One region of the Streptomyces nitrosporeus genome, then DNA from elsewhere that is predicted to be linked to it. Evidence: riboswitches for the same ligand, from Rfam matches in the RefSeq annotation. Region 1 holds a riboswitch; each other region holds the start of a gene.
What was found. A riboswitch is a leader RNA that binds a small molecule or an ion and turns the genes downstream of it on or off. The one in region 1 is predicted to bind cobalamin.

Region 1 (5,785 bases):
GCGCTCGACAGGGCACTCGCCGAAGCCCGGAGGAGAACCGGCGCCGTCCAGGACGGACCACCGCCCGGATGATCCCTCGTCCTTCAGCCGCCCCCGGCCTGCCAGGGAACGAGGACGAGCCCACGCGGCCGGCGGCCGGGCGGGAGGTCCGTCCCGGGGCCCTGCGGAGTGGACAGGCGCCCGGCCCGCCCGGTGCCGGCGGTCAGTCCGTCTCCTGGGCGTGCGGCGCCGTCGCCGGCTGGTGGGCCGGACGGTCCCGCCCGCCGTCGCGGTCCGACACCACCACGGCGATCAGCCCGACGACGACGGCCGCGGCGACGGCCCGTCCGGCCGCACGCGCCCACCAGGCCGGACGGGCCGTGCCCCCGCCGGGGGGACCCAGCTTTTCGGCCCGCCGGGCCGGCTTCAGCAGCCGCAGCAACAGCAGTACCGCGACCGGCAGTTGCAGCAGCCACAGAGCAGTGCGCGGCCACTCCCCGTACCAGACGTTGGTTCCGTACAGCAGTGTGTGCCACACGCTCAGCACGTACACGACGATCACGAAACGGTGCAGCCGTCGCCAGGTGTTCGCTCCGATGCGGTGCCGGACGTAGAACAGCAGCCCCAGCGGAATCGCCAGGTACAGGGCGCCCTGGCCGAGCGGGATGGCGATCCTCCCGGTCCCGGAGTCGTACCAGCCCGGCACGAAGCTGTCCGCGAAGGCCACCCACAGCCGTTCCGCCCACGCCACCTTCGTCTCGTACCGCACGAGTTCCGCCGCGAACATCAGCGCGTGGGCGGACATCAGCGCCATCGTCGTCAGGCTCGTGGTGCGGTGCCAGCGCTCCAGCACCTGCCGGGAGACCGGCAACCGGGCGGGGCGCGGCCCCGACAGCAGCAGGCCGAGCATGACCGTGCCCCACGCCCACAGCAGCCCCGACCAGCCGAACGCCTGGCTGAGCAGGTACATCCAGTACGTGCCGGGATCGTCCATGAACGGCATGACCGCGACCGTGTCCGAAGCACCCGAGCCCATGCGCGCGTACAGGAACGCGAACACGAGCGCCGTGACCACCACCGCCGCGGTGGCGTCGGGCAGGGCGGCCCGCAGGTCACCGCGCAGCGCGACGCGGCCGCCGGGAGCCCGCCGCTGCGCGGCCGGGGTCACCGCCCCGTCCTCGTCGGGCCTCGTGTCTGACGTCATCAGGGGCCTCCCCGGGCACGGGCCACCGCAACAGCGGTACGCGTGTGGCGTGAGGCAACAAGTCTGGCCCAGGTGAGAGCGATTCTTGAGGCGGTATCCGGCCAGAGCCGCCACAGGAACCGCACAGGACACCCCTGTTTTCTGCCGCGCCCTCACATTCAGGACAACCGCCGGAGCCCCCCTGTCACAGGGACGGGGGCGCCTCTACGCTGATGCACGCAGTCGGTTCGCGCCGCCCGTCCGCCCGGACGCCCGGTGGCGCGACGCAAGAGGGAACCCGGTGCGAATCCGGGACTGTCCCGCAGCGGTGAGTGGGAACGAAAGCCGTCGATGTCACTGGGCCCGCGTCAGGGCCGGGGAAGAGACGGCCGGTAGGTGTCCGCCTTTCGGCGGGCGTGCCCGCGAGTCCGAAGACCTGCCACTGCGCCCGCGCGTCGCGCGGGCTGTGTACGTGACCTCGTGGACTGGGTCGGCGGTATGGGCGGTCGTACATCGTGTACGGCCGTGCCTCCTTCCCTGTCGGTGTCCAAGGACCGGGACGGAGGAGGAATGCGCGCGTCATCCAGCCTGCCCTCTTCGGGTACGCCGCCCCGGGCCGGGGTGTCCGCCGGCCGGCCGGGGCCGACGGCGCCGAGGCCCGGCATACGCGCCCGCCAGGGCCGCCCTCCGTCGGGCCGCACCGTGTCGGGTGTCTGCCACGGCACGCTGGGCGAGCTGTACCAGGGCCCTCTGCGGCCGGACGCCGAGCCCGAGATCGCGGTGGTGTCCTTCCCCGTGGACCGCCACTCCTGGGTGTACTTCACCCCGAGGGCGGCGGCCGGACCTCCGCCGCATGCTCCGCCGCTCGGGGAGAAGTCCGCGGCGGCGGCCCGGCTCTTCCTGGACCGCTACGGCCTCGCCCTGCCGCCGGGAGACTGGCACGCCCACTCCGAACTGCCGGTGGGTGTGGGGATGGCCAGTTCCACGGCGGACATCGTGGCGACGCTGCGCTGCCTGTTCCGGGTCTTCTCCCTGCCGTACGACGCGGACGTGGTCGTCGGCATCCTGGCGGACATCGAGCGCGCCGACAGTGTCTTCCTCGACGAGTTCGCCCTGTATCTCAGCGGCCGGCACCGGGTGGTGCGGCGACTGGGCCCGGGCCTCGGCTTCCACACCGTCTACGTCACCGAACCCGGCACGGTGGACACCGCCGCCGTCACTCCCCTGCTGCTGGACCACTACCGGCGCCGCGGCGAGGAGTACCGGCGGTGCCTGACCGATCTGGTGAAGGGCTTCGGCTCGGGGGACCCGGCCGCCGTCGCCCGTGCCGCGACGGTCAGCGCCGCGTTGTCCCAGGAGGTGCTGCCCAAGGCGACCTTCGGCAGCCTGCAGGCCCATCGTGAACGGTTCGGCGCCGACGGCGTCTTCGTCGCCCACACCGGCTGCCTGGCCGGCTATCTCTTCGCCTCGCGCCCACGCGCCGGGGTCAAGTCCGAACTCTCCGCGTTCTTCCGCTCGCTCGGCCACCAGTGCACCTTCGCCCGAGGAGGCTACGGGTGATCCACCCCCACATCACCGACGCCCTGAAAGTACCGGACCTCGTCCGGCTCACCGACGGCCTGGTCCTGCTCCGGTTCGAGTCGATGAAGATCTATTCGGCCCTGGCCGCCGTCCGCCACCTGCTGGAACGGGGTACGGTCCGTCCCGGCCAGACCCTGGTCGACAGCTCCAGCGGCATCTACGCCCACGCCATCGCGCTGGCCTGCCACCGGTACGGCATGCGGTGCCACATCGTCGCGTCCACCACCGTCGACTCCACCACCCTCACCCAGCTGGAGATCCTCGGTGCCACGGTGGAGCGGGTCGAGCCGTCGCGGAACCTCGCACTCGACCAGGAGCTCCGGGTACGGCGGGTGCGCGAGATCCTCGCCGAGCGCCCCGGCCACCACTGGATGCGCCAGTACCACGACGGCATCCACTACCTCGGCTACCACGAGGTCGCCGACCGGATCGCGGCGGAGTTCCCCGCCACACCGCTGACCGTCGTCGGCGGAGTGGGCTCCGGAGCCTCGACCGGCGGCATCGTGGAACGCCTGCGCACCAGGGACCCTTCCGTGCGCCTGGCCGGCGTCCAGCCCTTCGGCAGCGTCACCTTCGGCAGCCAGGACCACCACGATCCCGAAGCGATCATCGCCGGCATCGGCTCGTCGATCGTCTTCGACAACGTCCGCCACCACCTCTACGACACCGTCCACTGGCTGGACTTCACTCACGCCATGTCCGGCGCCGTCGCCCTGCTGCGCGAGCACGCGGTGTTCGCCGGACTGTCCACCGGTGCCGGCTACCTGGCGGCGGCGTACGAGGCCCGCCGCCACCCCGACCGGCTGCACCTGGTGATAGGGGCCGACACCGGACACCGTTACACAGAACGCGTGTTCGCTCGGCATGCCGAGGCCCTGGAACCGGCCGCGCTGAAGCCCGTCGAGGTCCGCAGCCCGCAGGAGATGGCCATGCCCTGGTCGAGGATGACGTGGCAGCGCGCTCCCTGGCCGGCGGACCGGAAGGAACGAGCGACATGACCGTGGCCTGCCTGGAATCACTGACCTTCGGTCTCGGCCGCCTGGTCCGCGCCGCCGACCTGCTCGGCGAGCGCCTGCTGCTGCTGACCGGCGACCCCGCCCACTACGCCTACGAACTGGACCGGCTGCCCGCCGGCGCCCTCGACGTCGTCGTGACCGACACCTTCGACATGGAGCGGACCGCCGGTCTGCTCCGGCGCACCCCGGGGCTGCGCGGCCTGATCAGTTCCACCGACACCTGGACCCCGGCCGGTGCCGGCCTCACCGAACGCCTCGGCCTGCCCGGTCTCGATCCGGCCGTCCTGCGGCTGACCCGGGACAAGGCCGCCGTGCGCAACCGGCTGCACGATGCCGGTCTCACACGGGGCAGGGCCGCCACGGGCACCGGCCCCGGCCCCGGGACACCCGGGCTGCTCATCGAGGAGGCGGGACTGCCGCTCGTGCTCAAGGACACGGCGGGCACCGGAAGCCAGAACGTGTGGCTGGTGCGGAACGAGGGCGAACTCGGCGCGGCACTCGCCGAGGCATCCGGCCGGACCCTGAAGGGGCGGTTGTTCGCCGAACCCTATTTCCCCGGCCCGGTGTACAGCGCCGAGACGCTCACCTGGGACGGCCGCACCCGGCTGCTGGGTGTCTCCAGCCGCCTCATGTCGCCGGAGCCGCACTTCCGGGAGGAGATCACCGCCTTCCCCGTCGCCTTCCCGGCCCCGCGGCAAACGTCCCTGGAGCACTGGCTCAGCCGGGTGCTCGCCGCCATCGGCTACACCGACCGGTTCGCTCACGTGGAGTTCGTGCTGACCGCCGACGGCCCGGAGGTGGTGGAGGTCAACCCCCGGATCGGTGGCGCGCTGGTCGGGGAAAGCATGTGCCGGGCGCTCGGCGTCAACGTGTACGAGGCGATGGTCGAGGCCGCTCTCGGCCGCCGCCCCCGTCTGATGGACACGGACCTGCCCGGCGGCCCGGCCGCCGCCTTCGTCCTGGGCTATCCGGCCGCGCCCGGCGTGTTCGCCGGGGTCACCGGGCTCGACCGGCTCACCGGCATGCCGGGAACACCTGCCTGGTACCCGGTCAGGCGGACCGGCGACCTCATCGAGCACCTGGACGACAGCCGTGGATACGCGGGCATCGTGTACGCGGAGGCGGAGACCGCCGAACTCGCCACCCATCGCGCGGTGGCGGCCGCCAACGTCCTGCGCGTACGCACCGTCCCGGCCGGCCGGGAGGCGCCCGGTGGGTGAGCGCACCGCCCGGGGGCCGGGGCTGCGGGCCTCGCTGTTCCCGCTCACCGGCCCGCTGCGGTTCCTCCTGCTCAGCTCGTTCCTCATCCCGCTCGGCAGCTTCATGGTCCTGCCGTTCATGTCGGTGTTCCTGCACGAACGGCTCGGGATGGGGCTCGGCGCGGTGGGGGCCGTCCTGGCCGTGGCATCGCTCGTGCAGTTCTCCGGCGGCATCGTCGGCGGAGCTCTGGCGGACCGGATCGGGCTGCGCCGCACGATGCTGTGGGCGCTGGCCGTACGCACCGCCGGTTTCGCCGGACTCCTGCTGGCCCTGCGCTGGCCGCCCCTCGCGATCTGGGCGCTGGTCCTGACGTGCTGCGGTGCCGCGCTCTACCTGCCCGCGAACAAGGCGTACCTGGTGCACGGCGTCGACGACGAGCGCCGCCCGGCGTTCCTGTCCGCGGGCAACGCGGCGCTCAACGCCGGGATGGCCGTCGGCCCGCTGGTCGCCGGGCCGTTCGTCCTGTCGTCGCCCGGTTGGCTGTTCGCGGCCGTCACGGCGCTGTTCCTCGCGGTCACCGCGGGACACGCCCGGCTGCCCGGAAGAGAGGGGGAACACCCCGCCGGATCGGGGGGCACGGCCCGGCCGGGTCTTCTGGCCGGGGTGGCGGTCCTGCCGTTCGCCGCCAACGCGCTCGCCTTCCACCTCTACTTCCACTTCCAGCACTTCCTGGCGGTGTACGCCGTCGAGCGCACCTCCAGCGCGTTCTACAGCGTGGTGCTGCTGCTCTGCTTCACGCTGGTCATCGTCGTACAGCCGCTCGCCT
Region 2 (5,785 bases), 7.3 Mb from region 1:
CGGAGCCAGTGGGATGGAGCTATGGAGAAAGCGCTTTCACCCTCGGCCGCCGATCCCGTGGCCCCCTTCGACCACCTCGATCACCGCTACCGCGGCGAGAACCCCGTCCGCACCCTCGGCCTCCTCTTCCGCCCCGATCGCGGCCGCCTCGCCCTGGCCGCACTCATCTTCGTGGTGAAGCACAGCCCGATCTGGCTGCTGCCGTTGATCACCGCCACCGTTCTCGACGTGGTCGTGGAGCACGGCCCGGAGTCGGGGATCTGGAAGTCGACGGGCGTCCTGCTGTTCATCCTCGTCATCAACTACCCGCTCCACCAGTGGTACGTGCGGCTGCTCGGCGGCAGTATCCGCCGTATGGGCACGAGTCTGCGTTCCGCGCTCTGCCGCCGGATGCAGCAGTTGTCCATCGGGTACCACTCCCGGGTCAGTTCGAGCGTGCTCCAGGCGAAGGTGGTCCGGGACGTCGAGGCCGTGGAGCAGATGGTGCAGCAGAGCTCCGACATGGGTCTCGGCGCCGTCGTCACCCTGGTCGGGGGGCTCGTCGTCATCGGGGTGCGGGTGCCCGAGTTCCTGCCCGTGTTCCTCGTCGTGGTCCCGGCGGCGGGCTTCCTCGTGATGAAGCTCCGCGCGCGGCTGCGCAGCCACAACGAGTCCTTCCGCCGCGAGGTGGAACAACTGTCCTCGCGGGTCGGGGAGATGACCGCGCTGATGCCCATCACCCGCGCCCACGGTCTGGAGCGGACCGCCCTCGGCCGGGTCGACGGTTCCCTGCGCCAGGTGTTCGCGGCCGGTCTGCGCCTGGACATGATCAACGGCCGCTTCGGTTCGCTGTCCTGGGTGATCCTCAACACGCTCGGCGTGCTGTGCCTTTCCGGTTCCGCCCTGGTGGCCTACCACGGCTGGATGGCCCTCACCCCGGGGGACGTGGTGATGCTGAGCGCCTTCTTCACCGTACTGACGGGGTCGGTCACCACGCTGCTCGGCCTGGCTCCGGTCCTCACCAAGGGCCTGGAGTCGGTGCGTTCGGCGGGAGAGGTGCTGCAGGCGCCCGACCTGGAGAACAACGCCGGCAAGGCGCGGGTGGAGAGCGTGACCGGCCGTATCGACTTCGAGGACGCCGGCTTCGCGTACGACGACGGGGAGCAGGCGGTCGACGGCTTCACCCTGTCCGCACGGCCGGGTGAGACCATCGCGCTGGTCGGTGCGTCGGGTGCGGGGAAGTCGACGGTGCTCAACCTGCTGATCGGTTTCATCCGGCCCACCTCGGGCCGGATCCTGCTGGACGGCACCGACATGGCCGGGCTGGACCTGCGGACCTACCGGCGCTTCCTCTCGGTGGTGCCGCAGGAGTCGATCCTCTTCGAGGGCAGCATCCGCGACAACGTCGCGTACGGCATGGGGGACACGGACGAGGAGACGCTGACGCGTGCCCTGCGCGACGCCAACGCGCTGGATTTCGTGTCGGATCTGCCGCACGGTCTCGACACGGTCGTCGGGGAGCGGGGCGCGCGGTTGTCGGGCGGGCAGAAGCAGCGGCTGGCCATCGCCCGCGCGCTGATCCGCGATCCCCGCGTCCTGGTGCTCGACGAGGCGACGTCCGCGCTGGACAACCGTTCCGAGGCCCTGGTGCAGGAGGCCCTCTCCCGGCTGGTGCACGGCCGCACGGTGTTCGTCGTCGCCCACCGGCTCTCCACCGTCCAGGGCGCCGACCGCATCGTGGCGATGGAGAACGGCCGGATCGTCGAGGTGGGTACGCACGAGGAACTGCTGACCACGGGAGGCGTGTACGCCGGGCTGCAACCCGCGCAGCCGAGGTGACGGCAGGCGGGGGCCGGGCCCGGGACGGCGACCGGCGGGGGGAGCGGCAGGGGACCGGACCGGGCCGGGATGACAGCCGGGCCCGGGGCGACGGCCGGGCAGGCCGGACCGGCCACCGGAACGCGCTTGTCACCACGCGGGCGCGGGCACTAGGGTCGCCACGCCTTGGTGAACGGGAAATCCGGTGTGATGCCGGTGCGGCCCTCGCCACTGTGATCGGGAAGTCCTGCTCCAGCCCTCACGGGCAGCCACTGGGTCCTTCGACCCGGGAAGGCGGAGCACGGGCGGTGGTACCCGCGAGCCAGGAGACCGGCCAAGGCGCTTCAACCATCCACGAGGTGCTGGAGAGGGTCTGCCGAGTCATGCACATAGCCGAGGGTTTTCTTCCTCCGGAGCACGCGATCGCCTGGGGTGTCGCGTCCGCGCCGTTCGTCGTCCACGGGGTGAGATCGCTCACCCGTGAGGTCAAAGAGCATCCGGAGAGCACCCTGCTCCTGGGTGCGTCGGGTGCCTTCACCTTCGTCCTGTCGGCCCTGAAACTCCCTTCCGTCACCGGGAGTTGTTCCCATCCCACCGGGACGGGGCTCGGGGCGATCCTGTTCCGGCCGCCCGTCATGGCGGTGCTGGGCACCATCACCCTGCTGTTCCAGGCGCTGCTGCTGGCGCACGGTGGTCTGACCACGCTGGGCGCCAACGTCTTCTCCATGGCGGTCGTGGGGCCCTGGGCCGGGTACGCCGTGTTCCGGCTGCTGCGGCGCTGCGGTGCCGCCCTGATGGCGGCGGTGTTCTCCGCGGCGTTCGTCGCGGACCTGTCGACGTACTGCGTCACCAGTGTGCAGCTGGCGCTCGCCTTCCCCGATCCGGGAAGCGGGTTCCTGGGGGCGCTGGGTACGTTCGGTTCCGTCTTCGCCCTCACCCAGATCCCGCTCGCGGTCAGCGAGGGGCTGCTGACGGTGCTGGTGATGCGTCTGCTGGTGCGGTCCAGCAAGGGCGAACTGACCCGGCTGGGCGTGTTCCTGACGCGCCGGGCGAACGGCGCGGGTACGGCCGCCGGGGCGGTGGCCCGATGACGAAGCACACGAAGGTCAACGCGCTGCTCCTGCTGGCGGTCGCCGCGCTGGCGGTGCTGCCCCTGGTCCTCGGGCTCGGCGACCACAAGGAGGAGCCGTTCGCCGGCGCCGACGCGGAGGCGGAGACCGCGATCACCGAGATCGACCCGGACTACGAGCCCTGGTTCTCCCCGCTGTACGAGCCGCCGTCCGGCGAGATCGAGTCGGCGCTCTTCGCCCTCCAGGCGGCTCTCGGCGCGGGGGTCCTCGGCTACTACTTCGGGGTGCACCGGGGCCGGCGCCAGGGTGCCGGGCCGGCGGGTCGGCAGAACGGCGCCGGCGGCTCCCGCCCCGGCGAGTTCTGATCCGGCCGTGCTGCCGATCGACGAGGCGGCGCACAGCAGTCGCTGGCGCCGCCGCCATCCCGTGGACAAGGCGGTCCTGGGCCTCGGTCTGACCGTGCTGGCCATCTCGCTGCCGGCCTGGCCGGGGGCGGCCCTGGTGCTGGTCACGGCGCTGGTGGTGCTGCTCGGCCCGGCGGGCGTGCCGGCCCGCCGGCTGTGGCGGGCCTACCGGGTCCCGCTGGGCTTCTGTGTGACCGGGGCGCTCCCTCTGCTGGTGCGGGTCGGCGGGCCCGAAGGGTTCGTCGGCCTGGCCGGCGGCGGGCCCCTGCGGGCCGGGGAGCTGCTGCTGCGGACCTCGGCCGCGTCCCTGGGCGTGCTGCTGTTCGCCTTCACCACCCCGGTGTCGGACCTGCTGCCCCGGCTGGTGCGGGCCGGGGTGCCCGCACCGGTCGTGGACGTCGCTCTGGTGACGTACCGGATGAGCTTTCTGCTGCTGGAGTCGGTACGCCGTGTCCGGCAGGCGCAGGCCGCGCGGCTCGGGCACACCACGCGGGCGGCGGCCTGGCGGTCGCTGGGCGGGCTCGGCGCCACCGCTTTCGTCCGGGCCTTCGACCGGGCGGCCCGGCTCCAGTCGGGGCTGGCGGGGCGGGGGTACGACGGGACGCTGCGGGTCCTGGTGCCCGAGGTCCCGGTGTCCGCCCGCTTCCTGACGGGCAGTGCGGTGCTGCTCATCGCTCTGGCCGTTCTCACCTCCGTACTGGAAAGGCCGCTGTCGTGAGTGAGTCCGCCGTGAGTGAGTCCGCCGTGAGTGGGTCCGCCGTCCTGGTCGCCCTGCGGGGGGTGTCCTTCTCCTACGAGGACGGGCCGCCCGTGCTGGACGGACTGGACTTCGAGGTGCGCGAAGGGCGTACGCTCGCGCTGCTGGGCCGCAACGGCAGCGGCAAGACGACACTGATGCGGCTGCTCAGCGGGGGTCTGCGGCCCCGGGAGGGTCTGCTGACGGTCGGGGGGCAGCCGGTGCGTCACGACCGGGCGGGGCTCACCCGGCTGCGGACGGCCGTCCAGCTGGTGGTGCAGGACCCCGACGACCAGCTCTTCGCCGCGTCCGTCGGCCAGGACGTGTCCTTCGGGCCGCTCAACCTGGGACTGCCGGACGCGGAGGTGCGGGCACGGGTGGAAGAGGCTCTGGCGGCGCTGGACATCGGTGCGCTGGCCGACCGCCCCACCCATCTGCTGTCGTACGGGCAGCGGAAGCGGACGGCGATCGCGGGCGCGGTGGCGATGCGGCCCCGGGTCCTGGTCCTGGACGAGCCGACGGCCGGCCTCGACCCGGACGGCCAGGAGCGGCTGCTGGCCACGCTCGCCTCGCTCGGTGCCACCGGCACCACGGTGGTGATGGCGACCCATGACGTCGATCTCGCCCTGCGCTGGGCGGACGACGCCACGCTGCTGACGGCGTCCGGCGCGCACACCGGTCCGGCGTCCGTGGTCCTCGGCCGTGACGATCTGCTCGCCGCCGCCGGTCTCCGGCTGCCGTGGGGTGTCGCGGTGGCGCATCTGCTCCGGGCCCGGGGGCTGCCGGACGCCCCGGTGCCCCGTACCCCGTCCGAACTCGCGGACCTGGCGGAACGGATACCGGGAACAGGCGGCTGACGCGGCGTCAGCGTGCTGTGGCGGCAGGTGCGTCGCTCTTGTCAAGGGGGCCTGGTGACACCTCTGGCCGGGGGCCGGGACGTACTGATCTCGCGGTGCGGTCCTGGCAGGCTCGTCGGCGAGGGAAGAGCCACCGCCCGCTCAGGCCGGGCGATCACCAAGGGGGAACATCCATGCAGCGCAAGCGACTCGCCGCCGCGGTCCTGCTCGCCACCGCACTCACCGCGACGCTCGCCCCGGCGGCGGCGGCCCACCGGCCGGACCCGGTGCAGCGCCGGCTCGACCAGCTGGTCGCCCGGGACGGTGTGCCGGGCGCTCTCGCGTACGACGGCAGGGTGACCCGGACCGCGGGGGTCGCGGACCTGGGCACGGGCAGGCCGATGGTCGGCTCCGAGGGCCGGTTCCGTCTCGCCAGCAACACCAAGCCGTTCACCGCCGTCGCGGTGATGCGGCTGGTGGCGGACGGGCGGATCGGACTCGACGACCGGGCCGGCGCCCATGTGCCCCAGCTCGCCACGAGCACCGTCACCGTACGGCAGTTGCTGAAGCAGACGAGCGGACTGCCGGAGTACACCGCACTGGTGGACTGGACCCGGGCCGGGACGCCCGAGGAGTACCTCGCCTCGGCACTCGCCGTCGCACCGGAGTTCGAGCCCGGCACCGGCTGGGGGTATTCCAACACCAACTACCTGGTGCTCGGGATGGTCATCGACGAGGTGACGGGCACCGGCTTCCGTGACTACGTCGAACGGACGGTCCTGCGCCCGCTGCACCTGGACGACACCTACTGGCCGGCTCCCGGTGAGTTCACCCTGCGCGGCCCGCACGCCCGTAACTACGGTAAGCATCCGGCTGCCCCGCAGGCCGGCCGGGTCGATGTCACGGAGCTCCCGGGGTACGAGTTCGGGGCGTCCGGCGGGC
Region 3 (5,785 bases), 6.0 Mb from region 1:
GAGGCGCGCGGCGGCGATCCGCTCCCGCAGCGCCTCCTCCTCCTCGGCCCAGCGCGCCGCGAAACCGGCCGGGTCGTCGTCATAGGCCAGCCGCCGCCGCACGACCTCCACCCGCTCACCGGTGTCCCGCGACGCCGCCACCTCGACGGTCAGCCCGAACCGGTCCAGCAACTGCGGCCGCAGTTCGCCCTCCTCGGGATTCATCGTCCCGACCAGCAGGAACCGCGCCGCGTGCCGTACGGAGACACCCTCGCGCTCCACATACGAAGCACCCATGGCCGCGGCGTCCAGCAGCAGGTCCACCAGATGGTCGTGGAGGAGGTTGACCTCGTCGACGTACAGGATCCCGCGGTGCGCGTCGGCCAGCAGACCCGGCTCGAAGGCCTTCACGCCCTCCGAGAGGGCCCGCTCGATGTCGAGCGCCCCCACGAGCCGGTCCTCCGACGCGCCGACCGGCAGCTCCACGGTCCGCGCGGCCCGCGGCACACCGGGACCGTTCTCGTGGGGCCCGTCCGGACACGCCGGATCGGGCGCCGCGGGATCGCACGAGAAGCGGCACCCGGCCACCACGGACACCCGGGGCATCAGCGCGGCGAGCGCCCGTACGGCGGTGGACTTGGCGGTGCCCTTCTCCCCGCGTACGAGGACCCCGCCGACGGCGGGACTGACGGCGTTGAGCAGGAGCCCGAGCCGCAGATCGTCCTGCCCGACGATCGCGGTGAAGGGATAGGGCGTACTCACGGTGCCTCCTCGGTCGTGTGCGCTTGTGTCACGGCGTGCCCCGGCCCGGCCCCCGTGTCCCGGGCCGCCTGTCCGGGCCCGTCCGGTCCGGTTCCCGGCGCCCCCGGCGGGACGAACGGCAGTCCCGCCGGCGCCCCCGTGTCGATCAGCCGCCACAGCGCGTCCGTGTCGGCGTACCGCTCCACCAGGTCGCCCAGCCGGTCCAATTGCTCCTCCCGCAGCGCCGCGAAACACGTGTCCGGGGCCACCGCGAACCGGCGTCCCGCCACCCGCGCCACCTCCGTCAGGAACGCCCGCCGGAAACCGTCGCTCTCCAGCGACCCGTGCCAGTGCGTCCCCCACACGGATCCCACCCGGCACCCGTCCAGGAAGGGCTCACCGCCCCGCACGTCGGCGAGGCCGTGATGGATCTCGTATCCCTCCACCGTCTCGCCGAGCGCCGATCCCACCGGCCGGGCCAGCACCTTCTCCCGGCCGAAACGGATCCGTACCGGCAGCAGCCCGAGCCCCTCGACCAGCCCGGCCTTCGACTCCACGTCGTCCTCGATGCTCTCGCCCAGCACCTGGAAGCCCCCGCAGACACCCAGCACCGGGCGCCCCTCCGCGGCCCGCCGCGCCAGGGCGCCGGCCAGCCCCCGCTCCCGCAGCCAGGCCAGCGCCTTCACCGTGCCCCGGGTGCCCGGCACCACCACCAGGTCCGCGTCGGCGAGCTCCTCCGCCCGGTCCACGAACCGCACCACCACACCCGGCTCGGCGGCCAGCGCGTCCACATCGGTGAAGTTCGACATCAGCGGGACCGCGCACACCGCGACCCGCAGCACCTCCTCGCCGACCGGCGGCGCCACCACCGACTCGCGCACCGCGCCGCGCAGCGACACCCGCAGCCCGTCCTCCTCGTCGATGCCCAGCCCGTGGGCGAACGGCAGCACCCCGTACGTCCGCCGCCCGGTCAGCTCACGCAGCATGTCCAGGCCGGGCTCCAGCAGCGAGACGTCCCCCCGGAACTTGTTGACGAGGTACCCGGCGACCAGGGCCTGGTCCTCGGGATCCAGCAGCGCCGTCGTCCCGAAGAACGAGGCGAACACCCCGCCCCGGTCGATGTCCCCGACCACCAGCACCGGGAAGCGGGCGGCCCGCGCGATCCCCATGTTCACGATGTCCGTACGCCGCAGGTTGATCTCCGCCGGTGACCCCGCGCCCTCGCAGATCACCGCGTCGTACGTGCTCCGCAGCTGCTCCAGGCACTCCACGACCGTCCCGAACAGCGACTCCTGGTGGCCCCCGTGATAGCCGCGCGCGCTCATCTCCCCGACGGGCTTCCCCATCAGCACCACCTGGCTGGACCGGTCCCCGCCGGGCTTCAGCAGCACCGGGTTCATCAGCACCGTCGGCTCCACCCGGGCGGCCTGCGCCTGCATCGCCTGGGCGCGGCCGATCTCCGCGCCCTCATGGGTGACGAAGGAGTTCAGCGACATGTTCTGCGCCTTGAACGGGGCGACCTTCACCCCCCGGCGCACCAGCCACCGGCAGATGCCCGCCGTCACCACACTCTTGCCCGCGTCCGACGTGGTCCCCGCGACCAGCAGTCCGCCACTCATGTCCGCTCCTTCCCCGCCGCCGTGCGCGCCCGTACCCTCCCCGGGCGCGCGGTCATGTATCCCACCGCGAGCCGCCCGGCCACACACACCCCCAGGGCCAGCGCACCCACCCGGCGCGACAGCCGCACCGCGCGTTCGACATCCGCCACCCGGACCTCACGCCCGGCCTCCCCGTTCAGCACCGGCCGGTGCTCGACCCGCCCGCCGTACGCCAGCGTCCCGCCCAGCCGTACGCCGAGCGCACCCGCGAAAGCCGCCTCGACCGGGCCCGCGTTGGGGCTCGGATGGAGACCGGCGTCCGCCCGCCAGGCGCGTACCGCCGCACGGGGGCGCCCGCCCGCGGCCACGGCGAGCGCGGCGGTGAGCCGGGCGCCGGGCCAGCCGGCCAGGTCGTCGAGACGGGCCGAGGCCCAGCCGTACCGCCGGTACCGCGGCGACCGGTGGCCGACCATCGCGTCCAGGGTGTTCACCGCCCGGAAACCGGCCAGCCCCGGCACCCCGCCCAGGGCGCCCCAGACCAGGGCGCCCACCACGGCGTCGGAGGTGTTCTCGGCGACGGACTCCACCACCGCACGCGCGATCTGCGGCCCGTCCAGCGCCTGCGGGTCCCGGCCGCACAGGCGCGGCAGCCGCTCCCGGGCCAGGTCCAGGTCACCGGCGGTGAGCGCGTCCCCGACGGCCCGGGCCTCACGGCCCAGCGAGGTGCCCCCGACGACGGACCAGGCGGTCACGGCGGTCAGCGCCACAGCCGCGGCGGGACGGCCGCGCACGGCGCGGGCGGCGAGCGCCGCGGCGCCCACGGTGCCCCCGGCGCACAGCAGCGTGTGCAGGGCACCGGCGCCGCGGTGATCGCGCCACAGCCGCTTCTCGACGCCCGCGGCGGCCCGCCCGAAGGCGGCGACCGGGTGGCCCCGCCGGGGGTCACCGAGCAGCAGGTCACCGATCAGGCCGGCGGTGGCGCCGTACGCGAAGATGCGGTCGGCTCGCACGGATCAGCCCGCCGTCGCGCCTCGGAGGGACGGCGTCACGGGGGGCGGGGGGAACGGCGCACGGCGGCCGGGCATGGCAGATGTCCTCACTCAGGGTCCGCGCCCTGGTTCGACGTGACGGCGACGAGAGTCTCCTGGCTTCCGGATCCGCGCTTCCCCCGGCCTTCCAGCCCGCGGTGGCGGGCCGTGACTTCCGTGTGGGGGAGTGCTCCCCGGTGACAGTGGCGGGACCGCGCCGGATTCGCACCGGCTTCCTCTCCTGTCGCCGTAAATGGCTCCGGCAGTCCACCACGCCCCGTGAGCGCCCGTCAACCCGGCGCTGACCTGCGAGGCCGTGGCGTGGGCAGACGCACACGGGCCCGTACGCACCTCAGGTGCGTACGGGCCCGTGCGGAGACAAGGGGCGGGGGACCGTCAGGCGACGATCAGATAGATCCCGTAGGCGACGGCTGCCACGCACAGGGCGAAGCAGGCGTACGCCCCGGTGCGGACCAGTGCCGCCGGCCCGCCGTCGCGCGTGGCCGACGCCTGCTTGGCGAGGCCGACGATGCCGAGGGTGAACAGGCCCACCAGGGCGACGGTGACCACGAGACTGACTCCGAAGACGGAGCCGAGAGCTGCCCAGTCGATGTTCATACGGATCTTTCCTTACACCGTGGCCGGACGGGCCGGGTCGGCCGGGATCTCGGCGGTGGGGGGCGGGGCCGGGATGGTGGCCTTGAGGTCGGCGACCGCGGCGTCGGTGGGCGGCGGGCTGACCGCCGCGATGGCGGTGGTGACGACGCCCGCGGGCTCGGCGGCGAAGCCGTCGTCCTCGCTCGCGGTGACGTTGGTGTGGTCGACCGGCTTGCGCCGCGACAGCAGCCAGATGGCACCGGAGCCCGCGACGAGCAGCACGGCCACGACGGCGACGCCCCAGCTGCCCTGCTTGGTCAGGAGCTCCGCGCCCGCGCCGACCAGACCGGCGGCCGGCAGCGTCAGACCCCAGGCGACGAACATCCGGGTCGCGGTGGACCAGCGGACCGTGCCGCCCTGGCGTCCGAGACCGGCACCCATCACCGCACCGGAGCAGGACTGCGTGGTGGAGAGGGAGAAACCGAGGTGGGAGGAGGCCAGGATGACCGTGGCCGCACTGGTCTGGGCGGCGAAGCCCTGCGGCGGCTTCAGGTCGGTCAGACCGCTGCCCATGGTGCGGATGATGCGCCAGCCGCCGAGGTAGGTGCCCAGCGCGATGGCGATACCGGCCGACGCGATGACCCAGACCGGCGGGTTGGAGCCCGGGGCGAGCACCCCGCCGGTGACCAGTGCCAGGGTGATGATGCCCATCGTCTTCTGGGCGTCGTTGGTGCCGTGGGCCAGCGAGACCAGGCCCGCCGAGGCGATCTGCCCCACGCGGTAGCCCTTGGCCGTCGACTTCAGCTGCTCCTCGTCGGTGATCTTCCGGTTGATCCGGTACGTCAGCCGCGTGGCCAGCAACGCGGCCACACCGGCGACGAGGGGAGCGGCGAGCGCCGGCAGCAGCACCTTGGTGACGACGGTGCCGCCGTTGATCGAGGACCAGCCGGCCGACATCACCGCGGCGCCGATCAGACCGCCGAAGAGCGCGTGGGAGGAACTGGAGGGCAGGCCGACCAGCCAGGTCAGCAGATTCCACAGGATGGCGCCGACGAGCGCCGCGAAGATGACCTCGGTTCTGAGGCCGTCCTCGTCGACGATCCCGCCGGAGATCGTCCTGGCGACCTCCACCGACAGGAACGCGCCTACCAGGTTGAGAACGGCGGACATGGCCACCGCGGTCTTGGGCTTGAGAGCGCCGGTCGAGATGGTGGTCGCCATCGCGTTGGCGGTGTCATGGAAACCGTTCGTGAAATCGAACACGAGAGCTGTTACGACCACGATCGCAAGCAGCAGCGTGATGTGTTCCATTTACCCAGGCAATCGTTCGACGTCATTGGCAGTTTGAACGTAAGCATGCTGGGTGAACGGAAGATGAACTGGGCAGGGCGCTGCGGTGACCCCAAGCGTGTGCGGACATTCCGTTTGAGCCCTCCCGAGGTCACGGCACCCTCCCGGGGCGGCGGTGGCGCAAGCCTTTACCGGGCTTTGGCGAACTCTTGGCCCCGGCGGGGCGGAGCGTCCGAAGCCGTGAGGCAGCTCACCCGGCCCGCTTCGCGAGAGGTCGTTAGGATTCCCCCTCATGAGTGACGGCGTGGCGGGCGACGCGGTTGACGGAGGGCTGGGGGCGGCCGGCGGGGACGCCGTCGGACGGGCCTGGAGCGAGGTCGTGGCGACGGCCCGCAGGACGGCCGCCGAAGGGCTGGTCGTCGGCACCTCGGGCAACGTCTCCGCACGCGTCGGCCCGGTCGTGCTGGTCACACCCAGCGGTGTCCCCTACGACCGGCTCGGCCCCGGCGACGCGGTCGGCGTCGACCTCGAAGGCCGCCAGGTCCTCGGCAC

Region 2: linked by a shared signal. The riboswitch ahead of CP967_RS32940 (energy-coupling factor ABC transporter permease) and the one ahead of CP967_RS00280 (GHMP family kinase ATP-binding protein) in region 1 are both predicted to bind cobalamin.
Region 3: linked by a shared signal. The riboswitch ahead of CP967_RS27000 (cobalamin biosynthesis protein) and the one ahead of CP967_RS00280 (GHMP family kinase ATP-binding protein) in region 1 are both predicted to bind cobalamin.

What each region holds. Positions count from the first base shown of each region.
Region 1 is NZ_CP023702.1:65,199-70,983, forward strand. It holds gene CP967_RS00270 (hypothetical protein) at 1-72, shown strand, start outside; gene CP967_RS00275 (ferric reductase-like transmembrane domain-containing protein) at 203-1,183, opposite strand; cobalamin riboswitch at 1,454-1,600, shown strand; gene CP967_RS00280 (GHMP family kinase ATP-binding protein) at 1,733-2,722, shown strand; gene CP967_RS00285 (cysteine synthase family protein) at 2,719-3,741, shown strand; gene CP967_RS00290 (ATP-grasp domain-containing protein) at 3,738-4,979, shown strand; gene CP967_RS00295 (MFS transporter) at 4,972-5,785, shown strand, end outside.
Region 2 is NZ_CP023702.1:7,395,050-7,400,834, reverse strand. It holds gene CP967_RS32945 (ABC transporter ATP-binding protein) at 22-1,818, shown strand; cobalamin riboswitch at 1,968-2,150, shown strand; gene CP967_RS32940 (energy-coupling factor ABC transporter permease) at 2,181-2,888, shown strand; gene CP967_RS32935 (energy-coupling factor ABC transporter substrate-binding protein) at 2,885-3,232, shown strand; gene cbiQ (cobalt ECF transporter T component CbiQ) at 3,240-3,989, shown strand; gene CP967_RS32925 (energy-coupling factor ABC transporter ATP-binding protein) at 4,016-4,864, shown strand; gene CP967_RS32920 (serine hydrolase domain-containing protein) at 5,038-5,785, shown strand, end outside.
Region 3 is NZ_CP023702.1:6,112,965-6,118,749, forward strand. It holds gene CP967_RS26990 (putative cobaltochelatase) at 1-741, opposite strand, end outside; gene CP967_RS26995 (cobyric acid synthase) at 738-2,339, opposite strand; gene CP967_RS27000 (cobalamin biosynthesis protein) at 2,336-3,328, opposite strand; cobalamin riboswitch at 3,457-3,584, opposite strand; gene CP967_RS27005 (hypothetical protein) at 3,743-3,964, opposite strand; gene CP967_RS27010 (inorganic phosphate transporter) at 3,977-5,254, opposite strand; gene CP967_RS27015 (class II aldolase/adducin family protein) at 5,526-5,785, shown strand, end outside.